4 regions of the Paenibacillus sp. CB74 genome follow, and region 1 is predicted to be linked to each of the others. Evidence: riboswitches for the same ligand, from Rfam matches in the RefSeq annotation. Region 1 holds a riboswitch; each other region holds the start of a gene.

Region 1 (7,820 bases):
CCAGTGACTAATCCACTTAAGAGGTAATATAAACGCAATCGCTACAGATACTAAGGCCAACATAATTAGTGATCCCTGGCTCCAGAGTGTAGTTACAGGTATACCTATAAGTACATTCCGAATAATTCCGCCTCCGAATGCCGTGACAAGTCCCAGCACAAGTACACCCAAAATGTCATACTCCTCTTCCATTGCCACGAAAGCACCGGACATTGCAAATGCGATGGTGCCTATAATACTGAATACTTCAAAAATGTGTAAGTCCAACCTGTTCAAACCTCACTTTTCAAGTCATCTCCATGTCGCTCTACCCATTGTATCCGCGAGCACTGAAATTGTGCAACCACATTTTGTGGATTATACTGGTTTGGTGAATATATTTGTACAGTTTCATACAACATATCTGAACAACGAACTATTTTTCTTTGAACTAGGAAGGATGAAATAAAATGACGGTGAAACGGATTGTTATATTTACAGGCGGAAATCTATCTCCGGAATTACTTCAGGAAATACGTGATGATGACATGATCATTGCGGCTGATCGCGGCGCATTATTTTTAATTGAGCACGGCGTTCAGCCTCATATTGCAGTTGGTGATTTCGACTCTATCTCCGAAGAGCAACGTATAATTGTTAGTAACAACAGCACAAAGTTCATTACATGCGACCCTGTTCATAAAGATCTTACCGATACGGAAATGGCTTTTGAAACAGCGTTAGATCACGAACCTTCTCACATTCTGATGTTAGGCGCTACAGGTACTCGGATGGATCATACACTCGCTAATGTACATATTATGGTTCGTGCAATGCAGCATCATATCTCATGTGTAATTCAGGACAAGCATAACTATATGACTCTGACAACTTCCAAAGCTGTAGTTGAACACCGTGACTATAAATATGTTTCTTTACTCCCCTTAACTCATGAAGTTACAGGAATAACACTGGAAGGTTTCATGTATCCGCTGAATCAAGCCACTATTCGCATGGGCCAATCCCTTGGCATAAGCAACCAACTCCTAGGCGCTTCAGGTACCGTCACTATCGATAGCGGCCTACTACTAATCATTCAAAGCAAAGATTAAATGTATCCGCATGGCATTTTAATTATTACGTTTTTGTAACCAGTGATTTCGATCATAAAATAGATTCATACACAACAAAGACCCTTGAGATTCAAGGGTCTTTTCTATTTCATCTTTATTTATTATTCGTCAATGATTAATTTTTTGACATTTTTAATTATATTTTAATAAACATACCCAAACCATTGTGGCGCAAGGGATTACACATGCCCATCCAATTTCTAGGCTGTTACAAAGCTGTTATACTCGCTCTAGCAACTTAACGAAAACGAATTTTGGAGGTACTAACTAATATGAAAACAAACATCTTTGTCCAAAAGGCCGTAACCGTCGGGTTGTGCGCTACACTAGGTTTTGGAGCTGTATTAATGACTAACGCCCCTGTCGCACAGGCAGCAACTGCATCTGTGTCCACAGGTCAACAAATTGTTAACTATGGTAAAAAATTCACTGGAACTCCATATGAATTTGGTGCTTCAACAACAACAACCAGAGTTTTTGATTGCTCTTCCTTTATGAAATATATTTTCAAAAAGTATGGTGTAGACTTGCCACGCACTTCCGTTCAACAATCCAAAGAAGGTAAAGCTGTATCCAAAGCTAATCTTCAAGTCGGGGATCTTGTATTCTTCTCTAGCGGTAGCCGTTCTACTGGTTCTAACATTACCCATGTAGGCGTATATGCAGGGGACGGAAAGATTCTGCATACGTACGGATCTCCAGGTGTAACGATCTCGGATCTGAACTCCGGTACTTGGAAGAGAACGTACATTAAAGCTCGTCGTGTACTTTAGAACCGTTTATAGTTCATATTTAATCAGTAAGGGCCGGATAATATGATCCGGTCTTTTCTTTTACCCTTTTTTCACCACACTTTAAACTGGAGATTCATGGAATGGTTGAAATTTCTAAATTTTATCATGAAGCATATAGCCGATCCCACGCACAGTATGAATCAGCTTCACACTTCTTCCCTTATCTACCTTAACCCTCAGATGTTTGATGTACACGTCCACAACGTTCGTATCCATGGCATACTCATACCCCCACACTTCCCTTAAAATATCACTCCGGGTACATGCTTCATTCACATGCAACGCCAGAAATTCCAGCAATTCGTACTCTTTTGGCGTTAATGTTAGGTACTCACCCGCACGATTTACCCGCCTTGAACGTAAATTCACTTTAAGATCATGAACTACAATCACTTCTTCACTCTCTTGCGTTGCATTCGCAAAAACACGCAATAGATTTCGTATTCTGGCTAGCATCACGGTCAAGTGAATGGGCTCCTCCATCACGTCATTAGCTCCGTAATCCAGCCATTCCACGATGACCTGAGGAGATGCATTTGAAGTAATAACCAGCAGAGGGATCACCTGTCCGCTCTCTATCCAACGTTTCAACTCTGATTTCTGATCCTGGTTAAGGTGTGCATGCTCCTCTTCCCGGTCTACCAGGATGATCAGGTTAATATGCTGCAACGAAGGCTTGACGGATTGGTTTAGTTCAGAACACTCCATTCGTTGCACCTCATACCCTTCAGCACATAAAACGTCGTAAATAAGGCTAGCCTGCTCTCCTGCTCCAATCAGCAAAATGGCTGTTTTCATTGTTTTTCACCCGGCCTGTCTCTATCCCCGCTGCTCGTAGCAGTGGTTGGTACAGTTAGCATGCCGTAAAATGAAAAAGTCCATTCCCTCAAGGGAACAGACTTTGTTTCTTTCTTGCTTTAACCAAAGTAACGATGAACGAGAGTACGCGCTTCAGCTGTATCTTTTGTTCCGTGTACGAGAACACGCCCATCCTGGAATACGACCATTCTATGAGCTCCTGTTGTAAAAGAAACCAGAAACGGATTGGATTCCACTTTTCCTTCTTCAAGTCTGTTCAAGCGATCCGCCGTTTGTTGAAGATTCAAATTCATGCGCCGTGCAGGGCGGATCTGAACGGTATCCCTTCCACACAACACATCGGTTTTTTCCAGATTGGACGCAGAAAGATATGGATACGTTGCCGAAGCACCGCATGAAGGACAGTCTTGCTTTTTCGCACCATCCACATTGATGGATATGTATTCGTTCCTCCACACGTCAAATGACAACAACTTGCGTCTCAATGCATTCTCATTGCCACTAAGCAGCTTCATCGCTTCTGCTGTCTGATTCGCCGTTACCATTTGTACCGCTTGTGGAATGATGCCAGACGTATCACAGGTATCTCCACCCAGGGGGACTTCACCCAGCAAACAATTTAAACATGGCGTCTCTCCAGGCATAAACGTATAGGTGATGCCGTAACTCCCCACGCATCCACCATAAATCCAGGGAATACGATGCTTTTGTGCCATATCATTCATGAGTAGTCGGGTATCAAAATTATCCGTTGCATCCATGATCAAGTCTGCATGCTGAATGAGTTCTTCCAGTTCATCTACTCTGACATCCAATACCTTTCCTTCCACATGAACCGTGGAATTAATGGCAGATAAACGTTTTTCCGCAGCCATCGCTTTCGGCATCCGTTCAATTGCGTCCTGCTCTACATATAATTGTTGCCGCTGCAAATTACTCCACTCCACATAATCACGATCCACGATCGTTATGTGCCCGACGCCTGAACGTACTAATGTTTCGGCAATTCCTGTTCCGAGTGCGCCAGCGCCTACAATTAAGACTCTGCTGCCCTTTAATTTGTCCTGACCTTCCTTGCCAAGTGGCGCATACCTTTCCTGTCTGGAATACCGGTCGGCCTGCTCGGAGGAAATTGATTGTTGTTGATCTATCATGTATGAACCATTCCTTCCACCGGACTACTGGCCGCTGCATAACGCTTCACAGGAATCATGCCTGCCTCATATGCCAGTCTACCTGCCTCTACACCCATTCGCATCGCTTTAGCCATATTCACCGGATTTCCTGATCCGGATACCGCTGTATTCAACAATACACCATCTGCACCAAGTTCCATCGCATAAGCAGCATCTTTTGGAGAGCGCAACCCTGCATCCACAATCACAGGCACAACGGCCTGCTCAATGATGATCTCAAGATTATAGGGATTAATGATGCCTCTACCTGCTCCGATGGGAGAAGCTCCAGGCATTACGGCATGTACGCCAAGCAATTGCAGCCTTTTGGCCAAAATGACATCATCTGAAATATAAGGCAATACGGTGAAGCCCTTTTCAAGCAAAATTTCGCAAGCCTTGTACGTTTCAATCGGATCTGGGAGCAATGTCTTTCCATCTCCGATGACTTCGACTTTTATCATATCACAAAGTCCCGAAGCCCGCGCAAGCTCGGCGATCCGCACTGCCTCTTCCGCAGTGGAAGCCCCGGCCGTATTCGGAAGAAGCGTGTATTGATCCAGATCCAATGTATCCAGGAAATGCTTCTGGTTACGTTGCTCCAGATTCAGACGACGAACAGCAAAGGTTAAAACTTCCGTTCCAGAAGCATCCACAGCCTGACTCTGCACTTCAAAATCCGAAAACCTGCCTGTTCCGAGCAATAATCTGGACTCAAACGTATATTTACCAATGTTCAACATCATCAACCGCCTCCTACAAAATGTACAATCTCGATTCGATCGCCTTCTCTTAATGCCGTTGACTTGTGATACTCACGCGTTAAGATATGCCTGTTCAGCTCAACAACTACAGTCTTGACTTGCAGGTCAAACGATTGGAGCAGTTTATCCACACGATTTAATCTGTTTTCAATCTCCATCCGTTGTCCATTAACAATGATATTCACTGCACCACTCCCTTTCTGTTCAAACGCTCTGGATTCAGCGCTTCAATTCCGAGTTCTTCTGAGCTTTTGCCAGTGATTAACTCCGCGATAAGCCTGCCTGTTATCGCACTTAGCAAAATACCATTACGGTAATGCCCAAAGGCAGCGAACAGTCCAGGTATACTCTTGCATGCACCTATATAAGGCAGCCCATCTGGCGTTGCCGGTCTTACACCTGCCCACGCTCGCTTAAATTGCGCTTCTTTCATCCCGGGTACCCAGTGGGTAGCCGCTGTTAGCAGCTTCTGAACACCCTGTACAGAAACATTCAAATCCGTTCTGCCCGGCAGACTGGTTGCCCCGAGCCAAACTTCGCCATTGGCTTTGGGAACAATATAGACATCCTCTGCATAAACCGTTCTGTCAGGTCTGTACCCTGCATGTTCATCTGAGAACTGAACGGCAGCTATTTCTCCTTTTACCGACCACACAGGTAAGCTCAGATTCACATGTCTCATCAATGCTTCACTCTGTAATCCAGCCGCTATAACGACATGTTTGCACGTTATCTCACCGATCGATGTGGTGATCCCCTGCACGCCGTGTTCGTTTACTTGTACACGTATACCCTGTATGTCCTCTATAAACCGAGCTCCCATGGCTTGAGCAGATTCCGCATATGCCCTAGTTAGATGGACAGGAAGGATTTCACTCTCGTATGGTCTGTAGTAGGCTCCGTATGTATCTCTGTTAAGCCACGATGCCTCCTGTTGCACAACCGAACGATCCCACCACACCTCATCAGCAGACAAACCGGAATTTCGATTGTTCTTATAGCGGTTTAATTCACTGTATGATCGAAAAGGGGTCAAGAATCCATGGCGTTGCAGCCCAACCTCTACCCCACTAAGGGTATCCATTAGCACTTGTTGCTCAATAAGTAACTGTCTACTCTGCCTGCCAAGCTTAGCCATCAAAGGATGAGCAAAATCCTCACTATCTGGCGCCAGCATTCCAGCCGCTGCGCAAGAAGTGCCTCCCGCAATTGCGGAACGCTCCAGCAACAAAACATCCTGTCCCCGGGAAGCAAGCTCATACGCAATGGCACAACCAACAACACCTCCGCCTACAATAATGATTTCTGCATGAATCTTATCCGGATTATCAGTTACACTTTTGCTTCTTGATTCCGTTTCAGAGTTCAGTTGATGACTGAAATGATTCCTGTTCTGACCCGTTACGATCTCATTCATCCTCTCATCTCCTTTCACCGGCTTAGACTTCCTGTAGCAACGATAGCCTGCCTTAGTGATGCAGCTGCCCGATCCGGGGAATCGCTCGACCATACATTTGAGATCACGGCAACTCCCTGTGCCCCTGTAGCGCGAATCGCTTGAATATTTCCCGGCTCTATGCCTCCGATCGCGATGACAGGAATGGAGACACCTCTGCATACTTCATCAAGAGCATATAATCCTCTTGGTTCTAGATCTGGCTTGCTGTTGGTCGCGAAGACATGCCCAAAGAAAAGGTAATCAGCTCCCTGTTCTTCAGCGATTTTTGCCTCATCGATGGAATGAACAGATACACCCAGACGAAGTCGCTGCATTTTGCTTATGACAGCAGGGTTGTATTTACGTATCGCATCTTGCCCCCAATGAACACCGCCATAAAGATCATTCTGTGAAGGCAGTTCTGAACCATTGATAACGATGCGACAAGATGGAATATTAACATTACGCAGACTTTCAGTCCAGCCGATCTTGTCTTGCCATGTAAGTTGTTTCTCTCGTATGTGAATATAGTCCACCCATGGCCAAACGTCCTTGGCTGCTTTTACAAAAGATGCTCGATCTCCTGCACCCGCAGATACAACATGCAATTCAAATGATTCGTGAACATGCTCATGAAAAATTGCGGTACCCTCCCTCTCCTTCCAGGCGTGAATGCTATGAAAACACAAAAAAAGCCACTCCCGTAGGGGAGTGGCTGCGTATGAATTATAGGATCAGATCACTGACTGATGCATACAGTTCATTTCGTGCAGTACAGCTATAGATCTATAGCCATAACGTTATACACGCAACTGCATGTTTCAATTCGCTAAGCAGACGGTTGAAATCTTTTCGAGTTGCCGTTTGCTCACGTCGTTCACTGAAACGCGCTCGCCACTTCCCTACGCTGGTATGATCCAGATCAGGTGCAAAGGGTCCGGAATCGCATTCTTCCATCTCAGCCGCATCGTGCGGCCCCCCTAGTGTTCATATGAAGTTGTAGCCTATGTTACCATAGACAGATTTTTTTGTCACCGTCATATCTGTTAAACATGGTCTCAAATCATCTAGTTTTTCTCAGACCATTCTTCGACATTCCATGTTTTGGTGACCCAACCCTCGTAAAAATCAGGTTCATGAGATACCAGTAGCACCGTTCCCTTAAATTCTTGCAAGGCACGCTGCAACTCCGCTTTGGCTGTGACATCCAGATGGTTTGTCGGCTCATCAAATAAAATCCAGTTGCTTTCGCGCATCAAGAGTTTGCATAAACGAACCTTGGCTTGTTCTCCACCACTCAGCATGTTGAGCGGACGAGTAATGTGCTCATTCTTTAATCCGCAGCGAGCGAGATGACCCCGGACCTCATTCTGAGTCAAATGTGAAAACTCATTCCAGACATCCTCGATCGGCGTGATATTTCCAGCACGAACCTCCTGCTCAAAATAGGCCGTTTCGAGATAATCTCCCAAAAAGGTCTTTCCACTCAGTGGAGATATTTTCCCGAGGATGGTTTTCAGCAGTGTCGATTTACCCACACCATTACAGCCTACAATGGCAATTTTCTCACCACGTTCAATCGTCATCGTCATTTTGGGCAGCAAAGGATAGGTATATCCAATTTCAAAATCAATGCCCTCAAAGACCGTTTTGCTACTCGCGCGGGCATCCTTGAATTTAAACGTTGGTTTAGCCGCTTCATCTGGGCGATCAATACG
Region 2 (7,820 bases), 3.3 Mb from region 1:
TTATTCTCCACTATTCGTGTTCTGCACATCGTCACTGCTTGTTTTCGTTACATGACTCAGGAAAGTCGAGACACGGCGCAGATATTCCTTTGGATGCTCCCGGAAGATCAACTCATGGTGTGCATCCTGGACGATCCATACATCCGAGTACGGATTGGTCTGGTTGGCGGCGAGCTGTTCTGCAATCGGGTAAGGCGCCTTCTCATCTTCCGTACCATGAATGAAGAAAATCGGGAACGGATAATCTTCCTTTTTCACTTCCTGGTACGGAATCTGCTGCAATCCGGTACCATTCAGAACAGGGAACAACAGTTTCATGATCTCCAGTGTAGGCTGACGCGGGAGATCGATCTGGTTATGAATGTTGTGGTACAGCGTATCCGGCTCAAGCAGGAACGTACTGTCCAGAATCATCGCATCCACTTCCTGTGTAATCAGTCCGGTTTGAAGCGCCGTACCGGCACCCATGGAGAAACCCCAGACTACCAGTTCCTGCGCACCGCGCTGCTTGGCGAACTGGATGGCACCCAGCAATTGCTGTGACTCAGCCTTGCCACCTGTGGCTACAGCTTTGTTCACCTGTGAGGCGAAGCCATAATCGAACATGACCACATTGAAGCCAAGTTGATGGGCATAGTGTGCCAGGTCATACATGGGTACCCATGTTTCTTCACGATTGGCACCATAGCCGTGACTGAAAATAATCGTTTTGCTTGCGGCATTGTCAGCAGGGATATACCATCCTTGCATTGTCCGGCTGCCATCTGCTGCCGGGAACGTGATGTCTTCGTACTTCATATTCTTGGCCTGCACCGGATTGGAGAAGACAGGCGCTACAGTCGGGTTGGATAATACCCATGCGATGTAACCATGCAGTGCAATAAAACAAAACAATAGAAAAAATACAACGGAGAGCAGCAGCGCTACGATAATATGTTTGAACCGAATCAGCCTCGGTGATAGGGAAGAGGGCAGATCGGACACTTTTGTTTGCAGCGGGGCTTCGCTCTGGGATGTTGGATACATGAATGCCCCTCCTTTGAAGTTCAGTTGAAGATAACAACGACATGAAAAGAGAATTGCGTTTATTTCAGAGCCTGCTTCAGAGCGATATCTTAATGTAATATATCTTTATCGTATGTTCCAATATAGTCAAAGTCAATTGATTGAGGGCATTTGTTACGCAATTGTTATATAGTTCTTAAGATATATGGGTAACATTACCTTAGTGTGTAAATTACAGGGGATTAAGTCTTATAAAAAGGAAAATTTTACACGTTGGTCTATTTCAATTTTGGCTCTTTTTGGTTTACAGATGAGACCGTTTCTCATATAATTTATGTAACCAAGTTTCATGTGATGAAACATGAGGAGGGCATTATGCCATGGAAGATCGCAAGTTAACCGTCCGGGCTGTGGAACGGGCGCTGGATATATTATTATGTTTTACCACACGCAGTGATCTGGGACTCACCGAGATTGCCAGCCAGATCGGCCTGCACAAAAGTACAGTGCACCGCTTGATGGCTACACTGGAGGATCGCGGGTTCGTAATCCGCGATGCAGCAACAGAGAAGTATCGACTAGGCATCCGAATCTGGGAGCTGTCGGCTCATATGTCCCGCAGTGATGATCCCGCTATTCTGTTGCTGCCTGCGATGGAGCGACTGAGAGATCGATTGGGGGAGACCGTGAGTCTGTACCTGCGTGATGGCAGTGAACGGATTCGGATTCAGGCGGTGCAAAGTGATCAGGCGATTCGCCGAGTTGCTCCCGTTGGTGTTAGACTTCCGCTGTCTGTTGGCGCATCCAGCAAAGTCTTGATGGCGTTTGCCACGGATGAGGATCGTGAGGAACTGATGAACGGGCCGGAATGGCCGGTGTTTATTGATCCGGCGGTGTATTTGGCGCAAATGGGAGATATCCGGGATAACGGATATGCGACGAGTTATGAGGAGCGTGAGCCGGGAGCTGCAGCGGTATCTGTACCGATTATGGATCGCCGAGGCAATATTGCAGCTGCTCTCTCGGTCTCAGGGCCTGTCAGCCGACTTTCGCAGGAGACTTTGCACGAATACGCACCTGTGCTAAAGGAAGCTGCTACGCAGATGGGGCTCATGTTATCCTGATATTGATGTAAGGTTTTTCTCCAATTGGGTTGGTGTTCTGGAATATAAAGGTTGTTTTTATGTTCCGGTTGCGCTACTCTGTAATGGACGGCCCATCGGGGTCAGCTTCATTGAATATGAACAGCGGCTTATGTATGCCGCAACTTGTTAACGTTACTGGGGGAGTCCGAATTGTCCGGACTGAGACGGAATCGCATGAGATTCCGGACCCTTTGCACCTGATCTGGATCATACCAGCGTAGGGAAGTAATCGGCGATATGACCACAACCACCACATGTGTGACTCTTGCAGGACTCCGTTATGGAGCTGCAACCAGGAGCATTATTGGTGATGGACATTAAAGTCGGTTCCTTCGGGGGCCGGCTTTTTTATATACAGTGGACGGGCGAGATAATACACATTCCATGGACTGTTTTTTCAATAACCTGCAAAAGTGGGCTTGGAGAGAGAGCAGTCATTATAGATCCATGATCTGTGGTAACCTCCGTTCTGTCGTTAACTGTACATGAATAATGTCTCCCCCTTGGTCTGGTGTAGGATCGCTCTTTCTTCTCTGCGCTCTGCATGATTTGGGACAGGTGCATAAGCGAGCTGATGACGATGCCAACCAAACCAAGTGAACGAACACGGAGGAGGAGACGAGCAAACATGAGTACAGGAAATCAAACGGGACAACAAGCGATGGAACAGGAACATAACGGTCAGCAGGTGGAAAAGGAAACAGGAGCGGCTGGACGGGTTCAGCCCTTTCCGGGCAGCCGCAAAGTCTACATTCAGGGCTCACGGCCGGACATAGCTGTACCGGAGCGTGAGATAGCCCTTCATGACACGAATACTCCCCAAGGGGTGGAGCATAACGAACCGCTGCGTGTCTACGATACGAGCGGCCCCATGACCGATCCCGAATTCCAGATGGATATTCGGAAGGGATTACCCGCGCTCCGAAATCATTGGATTATGGAACGCGGTGATGTTGAAGCATATGAGGGCAGAGCCGTTCAACCTGAGGATAACGGACTAAAGCCCGGAGGGCGGAGAGCCGGGGCAGAGGAATACCCTGGATTTCGGGGACAACCACTGCGTGCTCTGGCTGGGCGCTGTGTCACCCAGATGCACTACGCAAGTCAGGGCGTCATTACACCAGAAATGGAGTATGCCGCTATCCGTGAAGGCGTGGAACCGGAATTTGTGCGGCAGGAGCTGGCAAGTGGACGGGCGATTCTGCCATCCAACATCAATCACCCAGAGAGTGAGCCGATGTTGATCGGTCGTCATTTTCACGTGAAGATCAATGCTAATATAGGTAACTCTGCCGTATCTTCCTCCATCGAGGAAGAGGTTGAGAAGATGACCTGGGCGGTACGATGGGGATCGGATACCGTGATGGATCTCTCGACAGGTAAAAACATTCATACCACCCGGGAATGGATCATCCGCAATTCACCTGTACCGATTGGTACGGTGCCGCTGTATCAGGCACTGGAGAAGGTGAATGGCGAAGCGGAAGCGCTGACCTGGGAATTGTACCGAGACACGCTCATTGAGCAGGCAGAGCAGGGCGTGGACTACTTTACGATTCATGCAGGTGTGCTGCTGCGTTATATCCCCATGACCGCCAAGCGGATGACAGGTATTGTATCCCGGGGCGGGTCCATTATGGCAGCATGGTGCCTTGCGCATCATCAGGAGAATTTTTTGTACACTCATTTCGAAGAAATCTGCGAGATTATGAAAAGGTATGATGTGGCGTTTTCGCTGGGAGATGGACTTCGTCCGGGCAGCATCTACGATGCGAATGACGAAGCTCAGATGGCGGAACTGGCTACGCTCGGGGAACTGACACAGATCGCGTGGAAGCATGATGTGCAGGTAATGATCGAAGGCCCGGGGCATGTACCGATGCACAAGATCAAGGAGAATGTGGACCTGCAGATGGAGATATGCCATGAGGCACCGTTCTACACACTTGGGCCACTGACGACCGATATTGCCCCGGGATACGATCACATTACGTCCGCCATTGGTGCGGCTATGATCGGCTGGTTTGGCACGTCGATGCTCTGTTACGTTACGCCAAAAGAACATCTGGGCTTGCCTAACAAGGATGATGTACGGGAAGGAGTCATCGCCTACAAGATCGCAGCTCATGCTGCCGATCTGGCGAAAGGTCATCCGCGTGCTCAGCGCCGGGATGATGCATTGTCCAAGGCACGCTTCGAGTTCCGCTGGCGGGATCAGTTTAACCTGTCACTTGACCCGGAACGGGCTTTATCCTACCATGATGAGACGCTGCCGGCAGAAGGGGCCAAAGAAGCTCATTTCTGCTCGATGTGCGGACCGAAGTTCTGTAGCATGCGCATTACGCAGGACATTCGTGCCTTTGCGGCGGATAAAGGATTGTCCGAGAATGAGGCTGTAGCAGCGGGCATGCAGGAAAAGGCTGAGGAATATCGGACACGCTCCTAGGCGCTGGTACAGCTTAAGCTGGGCAGTCTGAAATAGTGATAAAGCCGTTCTTCTCTGTCATTGCAGAGAAGGACGGCTTTTTTTGATTCAATGATATGATTTTAAACTCTATGAGCGCTCTCCGTGTTGTTCAAAACTAGCTTTGCGACTGTTCGTGGTCCATAGCTTATATAAAATGCCTGTGATAACAAATAGGAGGGCATCACTAAGTTTAGGGGCACCTCCGTATAGAAATGCAGAACAGGAAAAACCTACGATAAACAGAACAACAATATAGAGGAAATGCATATTAGTTCACCTCCTTAATTAGTGGTGTTAGTTAGTAAGTGAGTTCATTGCGGTGCTATGCCCAAATTCTTCTCCAAATGCGCCGCAAGCAATGCCAACGGACTATGGATCGCAATGCCTGTGTCTGCAGTAACCTGTGCAGCAGCGGGAGCCATAGACAGTTGAGCTGCCACTACCGTTTTACTCGGATACTGCTCAGCAATCTGCTGTAATCCCTCACGCACCGCTTCGAAATACCCTTGCTGATCTCCACGCATAATCAACTCAAATGTCCCAGGGATGCACACCGCTTCCGTCTGATATGTATTTGCAATGTAGGGATGCTCATTCTCATTCTCTTGCTGTAATGCCTGATTCAGCCGTGCCATCGTTCCTTCAATGGTTGCCGGGTTGGTGAAGGCTATGATGTAATCTCCTGGTACTTGCCGCATCTCCTGCAATAGCGGATCATCTATGCCGATCACAGGCACAGGGACCTCTGTGGCTTCCTGCTCCAGTACTGCCGCAAACAGGGTACACGTGACCAGAATGGCATCGGCATGACACTCGGCGATCCATCGGAGCGTCTGAGCTACTTTCTCGTGGATGACGACATCTGAAAAGTCAGCGTCATGTTTAAGACGATCCAGGCCTGGATCGACGTAATGCACCAATTCAACTTCATAAGCAGCGAGCGTCTCTTCAATTAAGGCGATGTTGGAATAGTGAGCGTGAAAACAACCGATGGTGTTCATGTGCTAAATCCCCTTTTACAGTTCGTATAATGTCATGGTAATCGTAGATATTTAAACCATTATAGAAACATGCCTGAGAACTGTACAGTTGTTTGCGATTCAACGCCAATAACCGTCCTCCCGCCAAGCTGCGGAAAGACGGTTCATAACCGGACTGGCAATCGTCCAGCTTTCATTTTATCTAAGGGAAGGAGAAGCATTTTTCTTCGCCATTTTTTGCTGTAAAATTTCATGAAAGGATAGACCTTGAGTGTTCTCATTCTCCTTTTTAGGAGCAGTGGTCGCCGTGTTGCGCGGATATTGGTGATGGTACGGGATCATTTGCTGAATAGGCATGCGGATCATCTTGGTTCCTCCTTTGAAGCATATTTGTGAATTATGTATTTCGACAGGTTACCCTGCCAGGTGCGCATATAGGTATATGTGACTTGTTAGACGAAATAGAAGAGTTTAAAGCGTAATTCCAATTGGATTGTAGTGATTTTACCCCGTATTCAGGAGATGTAAACGGTTTTAGGGAAATTCAGGAGTAAAGAACCTGATTTGAAAGGTTTTGTGTGGGAGGATGGAATCGGTTGTTATGTGAATAGTCCCAATTTTAAGGAAGTCAATGGTACCCGCTTATGAGGCATATTATCTGGTTGAATAGGTAGGTTACATGCTAACTAACTTGGTACTATAGGCGGTTGTATCACGGGAGGAACATCAAAAAAACTGCCGGGTGAACTCGGCAGCTTGCATGATATGCAGAAGGATGTGAGGAAAATTTGGATCCAGTCTGAGTTGATATAGTGTTGGTTTTATCTACTATCTCGAACGGCGATGTATATATCGACTTGTACATTTTCGGGATTCAGGCTGCGTTCATCATACAATTCAAAATCTCCGGTGAACGTACGATCACTTTGCTTCTCCCATGCCCATACGGCTCCCCAGGCTTCGTGAGCAACCTCTGCCATTGGTCCTTTTCTGGAAGTGAATACGGCGTAAGTTGCAGGCGGGAGCAGAATGTCGTCCAATCCTTCAGGCAATGATTCCTCCGAACTGATCTCATGCCCTACCAGTATGGTGTACTCTCCGTTTATGCCATCGGTATAATTCGTGTAACAGCCATAACGAGCAGCTTCGGGTGCAGGGAGATGCTCTGAGGCAAAATAATTGTTCCAGAGACCTTGGATACAGCCTTTGCCACTAATCTCAATGGCATTGGTTGTGCGGGCGGATATGCCGGCTAGGCGTTTGCCCGGAAGGGTGACATAACGAACGGGCTGGGCAGATAACGATTGAGTTGTTGTAACCTGACCCGGTATAGCAGAAGTGGCAGAGTTTGCAGCCGGAGATACTTCGTGTTGATCCGTTGTATTCGTGCGCCAACGTTTCAAAAAAGGAAGCTGATTACGCAGCATCGAACGAGCGGATTCCTCATCCATGCCCTCGTCCTTCAGAATGGCGGTGCACATCTCCGTCATGCCTTCAAGCGAGATTCCTGGCTGTGCAAACTTCCCATCCTTGTAACAATAGATACAGTACTCACGGGTTGTGCCTCCATCTGCCTCCGTTCCGAATTGGGCAGGGGTGGTGAGTGGCATGCCGCAGCTTTGACATACAGTAACGTTCATCTTTCATTCCTCCTTGGGTATATATGCAACTTCAACCTGAACATATTTGAAGTATACGGGGAGGAACTGGACAGCTGTCTGTCAGGTTTGAGCGGAGGTTTTATAATTTTGAACAATTTGTTCGGCTATACGGCACACATTATCCCGAATATGCAACGGTTCCAGCACCTCAACATCCGCCCCAAAGCCCAAGATGAAGCCGTACAGCCAGTTATCTTCTGGAAAAGCGACCTGGCTGATATAATAGCCGTTCCCGTCAGGCAATACATTTTCAATACCGAACCATTCCTCCGCAAGATGATGGACACGGGCATGGAATCTCAGGGTAATCCCAATCTGGTTGTCTGGCCGGCTCCATTCCTGCTGCCACGGCCGGTCTTGAAGGTTGATGGATTTTCGTTCAAAGTGCTCTGCAGCAAGAGAGACGTCTTTCATACGAACCAGCTTGAACATGCGGAATTCATTTCGTTCATGGCAAAAAGCATACAGATACCACGCGTGCCTCTTCAGTACAAGCGTGTGGGGTTCAACTGTACGATAGGTCTGTGCACCTTCGGCGCTGCAATAGGCAAAATAAATGCAT
Region 3 (7,820 bases), 3.3 Mb from region 1:
GCTGTACAGTTGTCTTGCATCTGTGCTTTTGTTAATGGTGTTTCCATTTACAGACCAAATTTGGTCTGCGTTTCTCATCATCTTGCTGCTCGGACTTGCCATGTCAGGCATTTTCTCGATTGCCCTAGTCTTCGCCAGTAAACTGCTGCCTGGAACCGAAGAATCCACACCCAGCATTTTGATTGCCTCAGGTGGGGTTGGCGGTGCCATTTTGCCTTTGACCACGGGATGGAGTCTTGATCATCTGGAGGTTAATCAATCCGCATGGATGCTTGCTATCTTTGCAGTTGGCCTGCTTGTCATTAGCGTAATCACGTATCAGTGGCAGAACAAACATGTGGTCGATCCAGCAACTTAACAGCTATGGGTGATACAGTCCAGAGCCATAGAATCAGAATTACCTATTAAAGAAATCGAAATGTCTACTGTCATGACTTGACGGTAGACATTTTTGGTAGCGTTACTCTGTTTTTTACGAACCCAGCACACGCTATTCCGCTCCATTTCTGTATGTTCGAAATCTAACGAACCTTAGAGAAGTTATTGTAGATAATTAGCTTCAAATCAAGGTCTTGTTGCATTTTTTTGGCATATTAACGCCGCTAAGATTCGTTAGATTTTTCATTCCCCAAGAACCGACTTAATAAAGTGTTCTCGATTCGTTACGATCTATTCATTTGCACAAGATTGCCCAGGAAATACTTTAAGGCCATCGGAATTACACACTTTTGTTAACAGTAGGCATTATATGCCCGTTGCTCTTGATGAATTTACCGAATACATATCGTACGAGCGGCCCTAGAATGATCAACTGATATGGAAGTGCCAGACTGAAATTACGAGCGATTGTATGCAGGTACGTACCAAGTACGGATACCCCATTTAATTGGTCCGCAAGATACGCTGAAATCATTCCGTACAAAGACATGATCAGAACCATGCCAATCACCATAAAAAATGACATGACCAGCCCACCAAGGATCTTGTTGGACTTGTCAAAAGGTAAGGAAAATGCAATTTTTCTCGCTACAGGGCCAACAATGAAGGACTCCACCAGAAAAGCGATGACAAAACACAATAGGAATTGAAACAGGATCTCAAGCGGGGACAACTTGCCAAGTATCCCAGTGTGCCACAAATTGAAAGTCATCATCACCAGGACCATTCCTGTACACATCATTAAGCCGAAAATAATTTGTTCCTTCTTGCTCGTTGGCAATTCTCTCATCCTCTCTGTTTACCTTCGTAATTATAGAGATGATGACCCCCACCACATAAGTGAACATTCCGTGAACAAATCTGATTTTCAAGTTTTTGATAAACCGGAGAAAAAGTTAAGCTCAAGAGAATACGATTTTTTTTCTACAACATAAATTTCCAGAGAAAAGACAGTTTGGATAACGCTGTGATTGCTATTCGTTTGAAAATAGAGCCTTTCTGATTCGTAGATTCTGCTGGATGTTCATCTTTAACCGCAAGTGTACTATGTGCACGTTTGATATCCATAGCCTCTGTTAGTTCGTTGGCGAATGCAGAACCGTAAATGACCACAGCGGATTCGGTATTTAGGAAGGCAGATCTGGGATCAAGATTATACGAACCAACCATGCTGAGGTAATCATCCATGACAAATGATTTGCCGTGTATGGAATAAGGGCCTTCGTATTCATATACGGCCAGACTGGTATCAAGCAACCGTTCCTTAGAGCTTAAGTATCCCGCGAAAGCCAAAGGGTTAGGGGTCTGCTGGATTGAATTCGTCAGCATGACCCATTCTGCTTTTGGATTCATCGACAGATGTACGGCTTTCTCCATTTTCTTGGTAGGAATGGCATATGGCGTCTGAAGGTACACTTTCGACTTTGCTTGATTGGCGAAATGAACAAATGTCCTCCACATGATGGGGTCTTTATACAGCCTTTTAATTGGATTGTGAATGAAAGCAACGTGGTCGGAATGAAGCGCTCCTCGAACCCATTCCTTGGGCAACACTTTCACAAAAGGATCACTCTGAGCCTGGGCTTTTTGATATAAATCAGCCAGCTGAGCCAGCTCTTTTAACCCTTTTGCATGATGCTGACGTTTTGCATGTTTTTCTGGTTTGGTGAATGGATGGTTCCATAACTGATCTAGATATTGTTTCATTTCAACAACCGTGCTGTTCGTATTATCGTTTGCATTGTAAACAAGGACATCCCGATCAAAAACATAGTCTTTTGGGGGTTGCAATGCCATATATTTATCACCAATATTTTGGCCGCCAATGATTCCATATGTGTTGTCGACAAGAAGGATCTTGTCATGCAGACGATTATGCCATGTCCATGGCATAAATAGGTGGAGTGGTTCATAATATCTTAATTCGACATTGGGATGAGCTGCAATGGCATCTGGAATATCACGCAATTCTCCGCGCATGCTGTGAAAAATCCCGTCTAAAATGATTCGAACTTGAACACCCCGATCAGCCGCATCGAATAAAGCAGCAAAAAAAAGCTGAGATGTTTTTCCTTTTTGAATGGAGTAATAGGCCAGGTCGATGCTTGTTTTTGCCTCTCGAATGGTCTGGATTCTCACCTGACCCGATTGAAAGCCGTCCTCCAGGAGCATTACGCGATCTGTTGTACTTCCTCTTGTTAACGATTTTTGCATATCCGTATTTTCAATAGCAGATGGAGACGGAACCAAAAATAAAAGGTAGGCTGTGAAGAAAACGTAGGCACTATAACACAGAATCATTGCGATTATGGTTTTAAGGATCATTCAGTACTCCCCCATTTTTATGTAAAAGTATTTATTGGTATAGCAGTACTATCTCCTTTTGTACCTAAATTATGTTGTTTAAATGAATCAAGCTGCTCGGCTCAAGGCCAAACGATCAAAAACTAATCACCGAAGCGGCTTAGAAGCAAATAGACGATGACCGGAAATCCGTTCCCATCCAGTTCCTGACTGGACACGACTGGGCCTCTGGCCTATAATTACACCTAGTAATGCCCGTAACTTCATAGTTTCCCAGGGGAGTCGGAATTGGCCGGCTGAGAGTGTATCCCACCAAGATACTAACCCTTAGACCTGATCTGGATCATGCCAGCGTAGGAATCGGAGTATATCGAAATGGCACAGCCCTATGGCTGAACGCCACCTCTCTAACGCCTGCACGCGTCCCGGATTACGGGGCGCTTTTTTTAATGTTCTTTTATATAGCCAGAGAGCTAAAAAAAGTGACGTTATCCGGATCATAGCTGGTATAAATCTGCCGATTTATGCAAGAAGCTTGGATATGAAGCCAAGGAGTACCCGTGCCACTGGCCGGACATACCGAAGGAGAGAATCACAGATGAAATGGCGTAAAACAATGGGACTGTTGCTCTTATGTGTACTACTGGTGACTGTGGCCGCATGTGGCGGTAAAGAAGCTGCCCCGGCTGAACAGAACGGCAGCACGAATACGGAGAGCAGCAATGAAGGTGACAACGCAGCCCTCAAGGATGTTAAAGTGGTGCTCGACTGGACACCAAATACGAATCATACCGGCTTGTATGCGGCCGTAGATCAAGGTTTTTATAAGGCCGAAGGCTTGAATGTGGAGATTGTTCAGCCAGGTGCCGGCGGCGCCGATACGATGGTTGCTTCCAATGAAGTGCCATTTGGCGTAAGTTATCAGGAAAGTGTAACGCAAGCCCGTACACAAGGGGTTCCACTCGTCTCCATCGCAGCAGTTATTCAGCATAATACATCCGGGTTCGCTGCTCCGGCAGATCGGAATATTAAATCACCGAAAGATTTTGAAGGCAAAACTTATGGCGGCTGGGGTTCCCCAGTGGAAGAAGCCGTGATGCAATCCATTATGGAAGGCGAAGGCGCCGACGTATCCAAAGTGAAAAACATTAACATGGGTGATGCCGACTTTTTCACCGCTGTAAAACGGGATATTGATTTCGCATGGATTTTCTACGCCTGGACGGGGATTGAAGCTGAACTGCGCGGGGAACCGATCGACATGTTATATGTGAAAGATTATTCAGATGCACTGGATTATTACACACCTGTCCTCGTAACGAACGAGCAGACGATTCAGAACGACCCTGAGCTGGTGAAAGCATTCCTGAAGGCAACTTCCGAAGGGTATCAATACGCAATTGATCATCCCGAAGACGCAGCGAATATTCTGATCAAGGCCGTACCGGATCTGGACAAGGAATTGGTACTGGCAAGCCAGAAATGGCTGAGTCCGAAGTACACGGATGACGCCCCGCGCTGGGGAGAACAGAAACAGGAAGTGTGGCAGAACTACACCGACTGGATGTTTAGCAAAAAACTGCTGGATGAACAGGTCGACGTGAGCAAGGCATACACAAACGAGTTTTTACCCCAATAAAATATCTCATATAAAACGAACTTAATATTTACACGAGGACGGAGAGGACAGAAATAACGTGAAAAAGCGAAGCGGTCGCCTTTATCACCGGATTTTCCCTTTAGAGAAAGGGAATCAAAAAAATCTGGGGATAACAGCGATTGGAAGGTTATTCTGTCATCGAAGTGGCAAGTGTAACCGTCATTAGTTCATTTTATATATCACGAAAGGAGCCGTGATCTCTCATGGCAAGCACATTACTTAGCATTCAGGTTATTCCAAAAACGCCAAATGGCGAGAACTCTTATCCTTATGTAGATCGCGCCATTGAAGTTATTCAGCAATCCGGCCTGAAATATCAGGTGAACCCGCTCGACACCACGATGGAGGGGGAACTGGAGGAACTGCTGGAGGTTGTCCGCAAAATGCACGAAGTACTCGTCGAGGCTGGCAGCCCAAGCATCATCTCCCAGATCAAAATCGCCCATAGCCCTACTGGCTTCAGCATGGATACCCTGACGGAGAAGTACCGCTAATGAATGCCTATTTCAAAAGTGTATGGCCGCCCTTCGTGGCGGTTATTCTCTTTATAGCGTTATGGCAGGGAGCTGTATCCCTGTTCCACATCGAGAAATGGATGCTGCCCGCACCGTCCGATATCGCCCGCGAAGCGGCATCCCAAGCGGAGCGACTGGGCATGCATGCCTCCGCAACCATTCAGTTAACGCTGATCGGATTCGCCGCTGGAACAGCGGTTGGATTATTGATTGCAATGGTGCTGCATTTGGTTCCTTTTCTCAAGTCAGCCCTGTATCCTTTACTTATTCTTAGTCAAAATATACCGACCATCGCGCTCGCACCGCTCCTGTTAATCTGGTTCGGATTCGGGCTGTTGCCCAAGCTGATTACCATCATATTAGTCTGCTTTTTCCCCGTTGCGGTGGCGGCCATGGACGGCTTGACCCGTACAGATGCAGCGATGATGAACTATATGCGCATGGCTGGTGCCAAACGTCGTCATATCTTCTGGAAGCTGGAGCTTCCCCATGCACTACCATCAGTATTCTCCGGTATCAAAATCGCCGCTACCTATAGCGTGATGGGCGCCATCATTGCCGAATGGATTGGTGCAGACAAGGGTATTGGTTATTATATGATGCTGCAAAAATCAGCTTATCGCACAGATCGCTTATTCGTGGCAATCATGATTATTGTTGCGCTCAGCTTGCTGCTCTTCCTGCTCATCGCGCTGCTGGAGAAGCTGCTCGTGCGCTGGCGGCCACAGAAGCGATAACAAAGCATGTAAGTCTATATATTAGGAAGTGATCAGCATATGAATCAGCAACAGGACGAACACGTCCAGCCTGAACGGGGAGCACGCACATTGGAACCAAAGCACGGTGAAAAAATTTACTCGACTAATTCCGGGCTACCGACATATACGACTGCTGCTTCGGTTCCACCTGCACTGGACGTCGTGGATGTTCATGCATCATTTCGTGAACGACGGAGCAGGCTACCGGTGTTGAACGGCCTGTCCCTGACTGTGAAGCAAGGTGAGTTTGTCGCTATCGTTGGGCCATCCGGCTGTGGCAAAAGCACCCTGTTCCATATCATCGGTGGTCTGCTGAAGCCACAGGAAGGGCAAGTGCTCATGAACGGTCACGATGTTACGGGCCAACGTGGCAAAATCAGTTATATGCCACAACAGCCTGCCCTTTTCCCTTGGCGTACCATTGAAGACAATGTACTGCTTGCTGGTGAAGTAGCTATGGATACTCCTCCCCGGGCTGAAGCACTTGCGGAGGCTCGAAAATGGTTAAGTAGCGTGGGTCTTGCCGGATTCGAGCAGGCATACCCGCATATGCTGTCGGGCGGTATGCAGCAACGCGCTGCATTCCTGCGCGCCCTGCTTAGTCCGCAGGAGTTGATGCTGCTGGACGAACCCTTCAGCGCGCTGGATGCACTCACACGTAGCGACATGCAGCGCTGGCTGCTCGATATCTGGGAACAGAACCGTCGTTCGGTGCTGTTCATCACCCATAATATCGAAGAAGCATTGCTGCTTGCGGATCGGGTCTATGTATTATCCAACCGGCCTGCAACGGTGTTGCATGAGGTACATGTTCCTTTTGATCGCCCTAGACGAGAAGAAATTACGGAGGAATCCGCCTTTCTGGAGCGTAAACGGCAGATTGCACAGTGGATGAGAGAAGAACAGCAGAAAGCCCGCCTATCTTGATAGCGCGGGTTTTAAAGTTATTATTTTCCTTTAATGGGTGATCCACCACAAGAAATTCTGCGTAACATAGATAAAATATATAGGAACACAAGGAGGAATTCCCTCGTGCATTCTCAAGCTTTTGCTCCATTGATCGATGCTCATATTCATTTGGATCAGTATACCCCTGACGAACAACGTGAGATGTTGCTATCATTTTCGTCTCAGCAGGTCGAAGCGGTCATTGCGGTATCCATGAATCTGGCTTCTGCCCACGCCAATCTGGAGCTTGCTAATCAATATCCACGCACTATATATCCGGCCTTCGGTTTCCATCCGGAACAGGAACTGCCATCCACCGCAGAGATGGACCTGTTCTTCCAATGGATTGAGCAGCATATGGGACAAGCCACAGCTATCGGAGAAGTCGGCCTTCCCTATTACAATCGACTGGAGGCTGAGCAAGCAGGAAAGCGCTTCGATCAAAGCGGGTATATCGAGCTGCTTGAACGTTTCATCCAACTCGCGAAAAAGCACAACAAACCGCTTGTCCTTCATGCTGTATACGAAGATGCGGATATCGTCTGTGATCTGCTGGAGCAAAATCATTTCCGACGTGCTCATTTCCACTGGTTCAAAGGGTCCCGTGAAACGGTAAAACGCATGGCAGACAACGGTTATTTCATCTCTTTCACGCCGGATATTCGTTATGAAGATGAGATTCGTGAACTCGCCCGGCAATATCCAGCAGAACAAGTCATGGCCGAGACCGACGGCCCTTGGCCCTTCGAAGGGCCGTTTCAGGGACGAATGACACACCCTGCAATGACCAGACAAGTCATTCAAGCATGGAGTGAGATCACCGGCATGGGAACCGACCGGGCCGCCCGTCTCTTTTATCAGAATACAAAGCGTTTCTATGGCTTAACTTGATTACAATCTGGTAGAAGCAAGCGCACTCGCTTGCCCTGCCAGCACAACACAAAGAAGCCAGTCGACTTTTCCCCGACTGACTTCTAATTTACATAGATATAAGTTGAACAAAATTTTTACCTTCCGTTCAACTTAACGCTTCAAAAATCCCTTGCCTTCCAGGAACGGTCTCACCTGCAACCGTGCCGGCTCAGTCAGGCGCTTCGCCATCAGTTCGGACCATGGGGTCGTTCGTTCTCCATTGGTCCGTTCTTTCATGTACGCAGTTGTAGTCTCATCATACTGCTCAACACCTTGAAGGCTCTG
Region 4 (7,820 bases), 3.0 Mb from region 1:
ATTGCACATCAAGTCACGTAGAATTGTTAAAGATTATGATTCTCCACTCCTTGCTCCAGCCAGTTCCATTACGGAAACCTTTTACATACTGCAAACCTTGTTGCCCCTAACGCCACGTCCTTGCTAACTTTCTATTCATTCCTCTTACTTGCCGATCCCTTTCTTTTAGTCACTTTCCCTTTATCCTCGTGGCTTTTCTTTACTTACTCTCCTTGCAGATTAATAAACGCATCCTCGGCTTTCACCGATTCAGGAATCATTTCAGTTGCAACGAGCCATGCACGTACATTCTCCCACGACTCCATTTCCTGCCGACCAAACGGTTGACCTTCTTCATTCATGAGTGGCAGTAGAATAGCCAGGCTTTTGGTTTCGATCTCCGGGTCAAGCGGAGATGTTTCATTCTCATGAGCAAGCAGAATATTCAAGGCTTCTTCTGGATGCTCCGTGACATATTTCTGTCCTTCCTGGATCGCTTTGATGAACCGGGTCAGTTGTTCTTTTTTGGCTTCCATACCAGCTTCACTTGCAGTCAGGACCAATTCATAATAATCAGGCACGCCATAGTCGACAGGGTTAATCGATTTCATGGCATGGCCTTCTTTCTCCAAAATCAATTGTTCATGGTTAATAAAACCACCCATAATCGCGTCCGCCTGTCCGGAAGCCAGAGAAGGAATCAGATCGAATCCAACGTCGACCAGTTTCATGTTGTCTGGGCTGCCACCATCTTGGCTGATCATCGTCCGTACCATCGCGTCATACAGCGGAATCGAAGAATAGCCAACCGTCTTTCCTTCAAGGTCTTTGGGTGAACGCACTTTGCCATTTGCTTCGGTCAACAGATGTACGAGCGGGTGGCGAACAACAGCAGCAATGGAACGTACAGGAATGTTCTCACTACGCGCGAGCAAGATTTGAGGCTGATAGCTTAGAGCCAGATCAATTTTACCGGCAGCAACAAGTTTGAGTGAGTCATTGGTATCCGCAGGCATCTGAATGTCGACATCCAGACCTTGGTCTGCAAAGTATCCATTTTCCTGAGCTACATAGATGAAGGAATGTACTGCATTGGGGTACCAGTCGAGCATGATGGACAGTTTATCTTTGGTGTCTGATGCTGGTTCTGTTACAGGCGAGTTTGCTTGCTGTGCATTGGTTTCCGTATCTGTTGTTAGCGTGTTTTTGCCAGCACCCGTGGTGCCGCATCCGCTAACGATCAGCAACAGGCTTATGAGCATAATGGGAAGCAGGGAGTATATACCTTTGTTAGTCATAAATGAAGTTCCTCATTTCATCGTTTGGGTTTGTAGACAATGGACAGCAGTATGTTAACGGACAAGATGACAAAGTACTGATTGAAGTTAGCTGCTGAAATGGTGCATAAGTTATGTTGTGTAGAGCGTAATTCTTGTAGTAACATCTAAAATCTAAATTCTCTCTACGTTTTATCCAGCTATTTTTTCGCTTCATGGCGCCGAGTACCAAACCGTTTCTCCAGCCAGGCAATCAGTACAAACAAAACGATCCCGAGCAGGGATAACAGCACAATAGCGGCGAACATCGCGTCCGTGTTCATGTTGCTGGACATGCGGCGGCTGAAGTATCCGAGACCTTTACTGCCACCGAGCCATTCGCCTATCGTTGCACCAACCACGCAGTACACCACAGACATCTTTAGCCCCGAGAAGAAGGCGGGAAGTGCCAGTGGAACCTGGAGTTTGCGAAAAATATCCCACGTGCTAGCTCCCATGGTGAGCAGTAGTTCACGCTGCTCTGGATCGCCTTGGCGAAGTCCATCGTAGGTACTCACCACAATGGGGAAGAAGGCGATCAGGAACACCACCGCAACTTTGCTCCACAGCGTGTAGCCAAACCATAGGATGAAGACGGGGGACAGGGCAATCAACGGGATCGTCTGACTGATTACGATGAAGGGATATAACGCTTTTTCAATCGACCGATTCATATGCATACCAGTTGCAAGTGCAATTCCGGCAGCAATGGACAAGCCAAAACCAACAACAACCTCCATCAAGGTAACAGGCAGATGTGTAGCCAGCAGGAGGTGACGATGCTCATACAGGGAGTTGGCAATCGCCGTTGGGGCTGGAATGATGAAGGAGGGCACCCATCCCATACGCACAATCCACTCCCAGAAGACAAGCAGCAAGAGCAGGAGCCAAAGAAACAGACCATAACGGTCAAGCCAACCCCTTACGTTATTCTTCATGCAGTTTCCCAAGTTATTCTCTCGCATGCAATTGTTCCTCCAGTCGTCGTCTCATCTGAACGAGCGCCGGTTCGTAGATCATGTCCGAATGTCTTGGACGTGGCAAAGGTACCGTCAAATCTTGTAGCGGTTGGCCTTGGCTCCCCGGAGTTAACAGGATAATTCGATCACTGAGTAGCAGGGCCTCTTCAATATCATGCGTAATGAACAACACGGTTTTGCCCAGATCTTCCCACAGCTCCAGTAGCCAGCGATGCATCTCGCGTTTGGTTAAGGCATCGAGTGCGCCGAATGGTTCATCCAGCAGCAAGAGTTGGCCACCTGTCAACAAAGTACGAAGCAGCGCGACACGTTGGCGCATGCCACCCGACAGCTCGTCCGGGTAAGCATGCGCGTAGCCGGATAAGCCAAATCTGTCGAGCCCTGCCATAATGTCTGCGCGAATTTTTCCCTTATCCTGTCGCCCTGGAGCAAGTTCAGCGGGGAGCATGCAATTCTCCATGACGGTTCGCCAGGATAACAGGAGGTCCTTTTGCGGCATGTAGGCCACCTGCCCCAGTCGCTTTCCATCAGGGACCCAAGGAATTTCAATGGTTCCGTGGGTTGGCTCAAGCAGGCCTGCCAGCAGCTTGAAAAGGGTGCTTTTACCGGAGCCGCTGGAGCCGATGAGCGAGACGAATTCGCCGTTGGCAACACGCATCGACACATTGGAGAGCACGGGGGAATCCCTTTTTCCCGGGAAAGCGTAGCTCATGTTGTGAATGGTTATGTTATTATCCATCTCGTTCTGTTCCCCCTTGTTATTCCAAATTCAACTTCAAACTGCGGGATCTTTCATTACACCTGCTGATCTGCCCGCAGAACGCGAAAAAGACCCACCCATTTCCGGAGAAATGAGTGGGTCTGTAAGTTCAATTCACATTAAAATTCATCATCAACATGAAAAAATCCGCTTACTGAAAGGCCGCTCCACTTCCCTCCGCTGGTATGATCCAGATCAGGTTCAAAGGGTCCGAATCATTCGATTCGTCTCAGCCGTAAGGCTCCCCTAGTGCATTGTTCAAGATATGCAGTTATGTGTTCAGCATATATCACATGCAAGTGGAATGTAAAGGGGGCGCTCAGAAAGAATGTGAGTACTGATCTGAAAATGGTTCCGTTCGGATTATTAGGATTGCACAGCCAGATTATTCGGGCAGACGCATTAATCCGTTGCCGGAATTGCTCCAGTTTCCTCAACTCCTCTTACTGTGGCAGGTTTATTTAATGAAATAGATACGATACAATATCTACTGAATTTCTATACACTGCTTTCGGGATGTAATCAATGGAAGGGGAAGTGTAATATGAGAACGATTGGTCTTATTGGTGGAATGAGCTGGGAGTCATCGTTAGAATATTATCGAATTATTAATGAAGAAGTGAAAAATAAATTGGGAGGATTGCATTCAGCCAAGTGCATTTTATATAGCGTGAATTTTGAAGAGGTCGAGCGTTATCAAGCTGAAGGTGATTGGGAAAGCGCTGGTGAATTATTAGGGAATGCTGCTCAGTCTTTGGAAAAGGCAGGAGCAGAAATGATTGTAATTTGTACAAATACGATGCATAAAGTGATTAAACATATTGAAGAAAAAGTGACACTACCCATCGTACATATTGCTGATGCAACAGCAAATCAAATTCATAAGTCCCATATAAGTACGGTTGGTTTACTCGGAACCAAATATACGATGGAACAAGACTTTTATAAAAAACGAATTGAATTTAATGGTATTAAGGTTTTGATACCGAATGAAGAGGATAGAAAAGTTGTCAATAAAATAATATACGAGGAATTATGTTTAGGGAAAATTGAGCCCTTATCAAGGGATTATTATAAAAAGGTGATCCAAAGGCTGGTTGATGATGGAGCTGAGGGAATCATATTAGGTTGCACCGAAATTGGATTATTAGTAAAAGTAGAGGATTCAGAAGTTCCATTATTTGATACAACACATATTCATGCGATTGAATCTGTTCATTTGGCACTAGCCAAATCATTTGACTCAACCCGATAAACCCGTTCTCTGATTTACCTTGGCTTATGAACTCGATATAATAGGGATGGGCCGTACAGGCCGGATCACAAAATGCAGGTGGGATTGTTCTCCCTCCTAGGCAGAATGGGGACCCAAGTTGAAAACGTTCAAAAAAGTATATATTGAGATCACGAGTATCTGCAATCTGGCTTGCAGCTTCTGTCCGCAGACGCAGCGTGCCAAAGGATTCATTGACCCTGAAGTCTTCAACAATATACTGGAACAAGTTAAACCACATACCAATCATATTTATCTACATGTCAAAGGCGAACCCTTGTTGCATCCCAAAATAGATCTTCTGCTAGATTCCGCACACGAGAAGGGACTCAAGGTGAACATTACAACGAATGGTACACTGCTGCCCAAGACTCAGCATAAATTGCTTGGTAAACCGGCGCTGCGTCAGATGAACTTCTCCCTGCACAGCTTCGATGGGCACGAAGGTTCAACCGACCGTGACGGATATCTGAGCAACATTTTGTCTTTTGTACACGAGGCGGTGAAACACAATGTCATCATCTCATTCCGACTGTGGAATCTGACGCAGGATAACTTCACGAATGCTCAGATGAATCGAAATCGGGAAACCCTTGAAGTGCTGGAACGTGAATTCAATCTGGACTTCCGCATTGAGGAAAAAGTGGTTCCAGGCAGCGGGGTCAAAATTGCCCCGAATGTATACCTGAATCAGGACCACGAGTTCCAGTGGCCAAGTCTGGATGCACCTGAAGATGACGGCAAAGGCTTCTGCCACGCATTGCGTAGTCAGGCGGCTGTGCTAGTGGATGGAACGGTGGTTCCATGCTGTCTCGATGGCGAGGGTGTGATTAACCTGGGTAATGTGCACGAGAAGTCATTCTCGGAGATCATTGAAGGGGAGCGAGCGAACAATCTGGTATATGGCTTTTCCAAGCGGGAAGCTGTGGAAGAGTTGTGTCGAAAGTGCGGTTATCGTCAGAGGTTTGGAGCCTGACATCTTATATCAGCAAGCTGGAAGCCATTCAAGATCACACATTTGAAAGACAAATGTAGTGATCTTTCTTGTTTACTGGGGATTAAAGTCAGATGTACTTACGTTACAAATGAGCATACCAGAGGTTGATATCAGCATATTGTTCAAAGATCCTGACTTGCAAAAAATGCCGATATGACAGTCATTATGCGATGTCAGGATATATCTGATCTAATGATTATTCTAGTTACCTTCCTTATTTGGTAGGATTAGGTTGTGAGTTGGGCAGAGGTGCACCTCTGGCGAACTTTCAGTACAAGCACAGGCTTGTACACGATCCATAACGAGAGAATAAGGGAGGAATAAAGTAATGAAAAAAATGTTGACGTTGTTGTTGTCTGCTGGTTTGGTTGCTTCCATATTTGGTGCGGTTCCCGCTGCTGCTGCGCCTACAGTTGTTAATTCAACGATTATTGTTCCAGCGGGCACGACTTATGACGGTCAAGGCAAAACATTTGTAGCCAATCCTTCCACATTGGGTGACGGGTCTCAAGCAGAGAATCAGAAACCGGTATTTCGTCTGGAGGCAGGGGCTACGCTCAAAAATGTAAATATCGGATACCCTGCTGCCGATGGTGTTCACTGTTATGGCAACTGTAATATATCAAATGTAGTCTGGGAGGATGTGGGTGAGGATGCACTCACATTGAAGTCGGCCGGAACGGTCAATATTACCGGCGGTGCGGCGTATAAGGCCTATGATAAAGTATTCCAGATCAATGCAGCCGGAACGATTAACATCAAAAATTTCCGTGCAGATGATATCGGGAAGCTGGTACGTCAAAATGGTGGAACGACCTTCGCAGTTAACATGACGCTGGATAACTCCAATATTTCCAATGTGAAAGATGCTATTATGCGTACAGATAGCAGTGTATCTCAAGGGAAAATTACGAATACCCGCTATTCCAAAGTGCCAACCCTGTTCAAGGGATTTGCTTCAGGTAAAACCAGTCAATCCGGCAATGTCCAATATTAAACGAGAGACTCAATCGCTGGAGTTGTTAAAAATATAAGCTCCACTTAATTGGAAGTAAGCCGGAATATAACGCCAAAAAAAGAGCGTCCCAAGGTCATTGTCACACTGACTTTGAGGAACGCTCTTTGTAATGCAGATGTCACCATAGTATAGTTCTGCTGAGTAATGTTTCATTGTGGAGGCACATATTATTTCTCTCCCGGAACCTCAACGATGACTTTGCCATGCTCGGGGGCAACGGAACCGGTATCCGTGGAGCCCAATTTGTTTATGACCTCATATGAGGTTTCTTCAAGCATGCGAGAGTACTTGAATGATACGAGTGTTTGACCTGCTACGGAAGGACGAGTTCCTGCTTCAGCAACGGCTTTGGTTTTAATAAAGAACAGGTCACCGATAGTTCCTGCATTATTGCTGATGTTGGCCTGCCATCGCAGCAGTGCACTTCCATTTTTAAGGACATAATAACTGACCAGATCGTTATCCTCCACAACGAAGAAACGATCTTTTTTGCCTTGTTCAAAAATGTATTTAATGGAGGAATCCACCGGACCCAGAGGGTTGCGAATATCCAGACGTGTTTGTCCGAGTTCAGAGAAGCGTGGCAGATGAAGTGCGGCTTCGCGCGCCACAGTCAGATCAGAACTGTTATATTCTTTTACAATCGTAGCATCGGTAGTGTAAATGTAGGCTTCCTTGGCCTTCTGATTCCACTGCACCTTCGTACCAAAAGCCTCACCAATGGCACGGAGCGGAAGCATCGCTTTACCATTCACCAGAATCGGGGCGGAAGACAATGTTGCATTTTGGTCATTTTTCTTCATTGTCTTGCTATTAGGTTTAAGGACATAATTATCGCTGCCTGTGCTAATGCTGATCTCTTTTGTTTTGTTATTGTAGCCAAACGTATAGTTGCCGAGGAATTGAAGCTCAGTCAATGCCACGTACATGGTCCCCTGCCGGATGACAACTTCATATTGAGCTTGAACATTGTTAATATAAGCTGTCGGTTTAGGTTCAGTTGCCGCGGCTTCCGCCACAGTGGATGAGAGTAAGGCAGGTGCCGTACCTGCGGTAAGTATCGAAGCGGCAAGGATCATTTTCCATGTTTTGAGCTGCCAAGCAGAGTTATACATTTTCATTACTATCAATCTCCCTTCTAGTATTTCAGACGGACTACATAACCTAAATGTTTCATATTATGGAAAGTGTACAATAAAATATCCCCTGTTCATATACCCCAAATGAAGCATCGTGATACTTCTGGGGATTGCCACAAATACCCATCTGATGTACATTAGAAGCAATGAAATAAGTGAACCGGGAGCTCAATGAAGTTGGGCTGAGAGAGTGGCCTTGTGCCGCTGACCGTACATCTGATCTGGGTAATGCCAGCGTAGAGAACATGGATTTGCAATATGTAAGGGTGAAGTGTAGGAATGAACGTGGATGAACAACAGACCTTTTTGAACTGTGGTGGTGTATCTGCCATGGCGGAGAGGGATGGTTGATATTCCG

The links. A riboswitch is a leader RNA that binds a small molecule or an ion and turns the genes downstream of it on or off. The one in region 1 is predicted to bind thiamine pyrophosphate.
Region 2: it holds a riboswitch for thiamine pyrophosphate, as region 1 does, so the genes downstream of both, thiC (phosphomethylpyrimidine synthase ThiC) here and ACX9NY_RS06070 (thiamine phosphate synthase) in region 1, are expected to answer to the same signal.
Region 3: it holds a riboswitch for thiamine pyrophosphate, as region 1 does, so the genes downstream of both, ACX9NY_RS21355 (ABC transporter substrate-binding protein) here and ACX9NY_RS06070 (thiamine phosphate synthase) in region 1, are expected to answer to the same signal.
Region 4: it holds a riboswitch for thiamine pyrophosphate, as region 1 does, so the genes downstream of both, ACX9NY_RS19195 (ABC transporter ATP-binding protein) here and ACX9NY_RS06070 (thiamine phosphate synthase) in region 1, are expected to answer to the same signal.

Annotation. Positions count from the first base shown of each region.
Region 1 is NZ_CM146009.1:1,319,212-1,327,031, reverse strand. It holds gene ACX9NY_RS06110 (trimeric intracellular cation channel family protein) at 1-267, opposite strand, end outside; gene ACX9NY_RS06105 (thiamine diphosphokinase) at 450-1,091, shown strand; gene ACX9NY_RS06100 (C40 family peptidase) at 1,385-1,885, shown strand; gene ACX9NY_RS06095 (winged helix-turn-helix domain-containing protein) at 2,000-2,704, opposite strand; gene ACX9NY_RS06090 (ThiF family adenylyltransferase) at 2,824-3,879, opposite strand; gene ACX9NY_RS06085 (thiazole synthase) at 3,876-4,643, opposite strand; gene thiS (sulfur carrier protein ThiS) at 4,646-4,849, opposite strand; gene thiO (glycine oxidase ThiO) at 4,846-6,081, opposite strand; gene ACX9NY_RS06070 (thiamine phosphate synthase) at 6,096-6,791, opposite strand; TPP riboswitch at 6,985-7,094, opposite strand; gene ACX9NY_RS06065 (ABC-F family ATP-binding cassette domain-containing protein) at 7,170-7,820, opposite strand, start outside.
Region 2 is NZ_CM146009.1:4,619,100-4,626,919, reverse strand. It holds gene ACX9NY_RS20360 (alpha/beta hydrolase) at 1-1,026, opposite strand; gene ACX9NY_RS20355 (IclR family transcriptional regulator) at 1,386-2,129, shown strand; TPP riboswitch at 2,278-2,391, shown strand; gene thiC (phosphomethylpyrimidine synthase ThiC) at 2,812-4,596, shown strand; gene ACX9NY_RS20345 (aspartate/glutamate racemase family protein) at 4,929-5,618, opposite strand; gene ACX9NY_RS20340 (hypothetical protein) at 5,796-5,963, opposite strand; gene ACX9NY_RS20335 (zinc ribbon domain-containing protein) at 6,419-7,237, opposite strand; gene ACX9NY_RS20330 (helix-turn-helix transcriptional regulator) at 7,319-7,820, opposite strand, start outside.
Region 3 is NZ_CM146009.1:4,848,407-4,856,226, forward strand. It holds gene ACX9NY_RS21340 (MFS transporter) at 1-358, shown strand, start outside; gene ACX9NY_RS21345 (DUF2798 domain-containing protein) at 719-1,153, opposite strand; gene ACX9NY_RS21350 (phospholipase D-like domain-containing protein) at 1,363-2,763, opposite strand; TPP riboswitch at 3,008-3,120, shown strand; gene ACX9NY_RS21355 (ABC transporter substrate-binding protein) at 3,341-4,381, shown strand; gene ACX9NY_RS21360 (MTH1187 family thiamine-binding protein) at 4,606-4,896, shown strand; gene ACX9NY_RS21365 (ABC transporter permease) at 4,896-5,654, shown strand; gene ACX9NY_RS21370 (ABC transporter ATP-binding protein) at 5,694-6,602, shown strand; gene ACX9NY_RS21375 (TatD family hydrolase) at 6,708-7,514, shown strand; gene nfsA (oxygen-insensitive NADPH nitroreductase) at 7,647-7,820, opposite strand, start outside.
Region 4 is NZ_CM146009.1:4,328,354-4,336,173, reverse strand. It holds gene ACX9NY_RS19205 (ABC transporter substrate-binding protein) at 204-1,277, opposite strand; gene ACX9NY_RS19200 (ABC transporter permease) at 1,457-2,260, opposite strand; gene ACX9NY_RS19195 (ABC transporter ATP-binding protein) at 2,247-3,014, opposite strand; TPP riboswitch at 3,191-3,293, opposite strand; gene ACX9NY_RS19190 (aspartate/glutamate racemase family protein) at 3,580-4,290, shown strand; gene ACX9NY_RS19185 (radical SAM/SPASM domain-containing protein) at 4,409-5,284, shown strand; gene ACX9NY_RS19180 (pectate lyase) at 5,634-6,302, shown strand; gene ACX9NY_RS19175 (copper amine oxidase N-terminal domain-containing protein) at 6,491-7,444, opposite strand.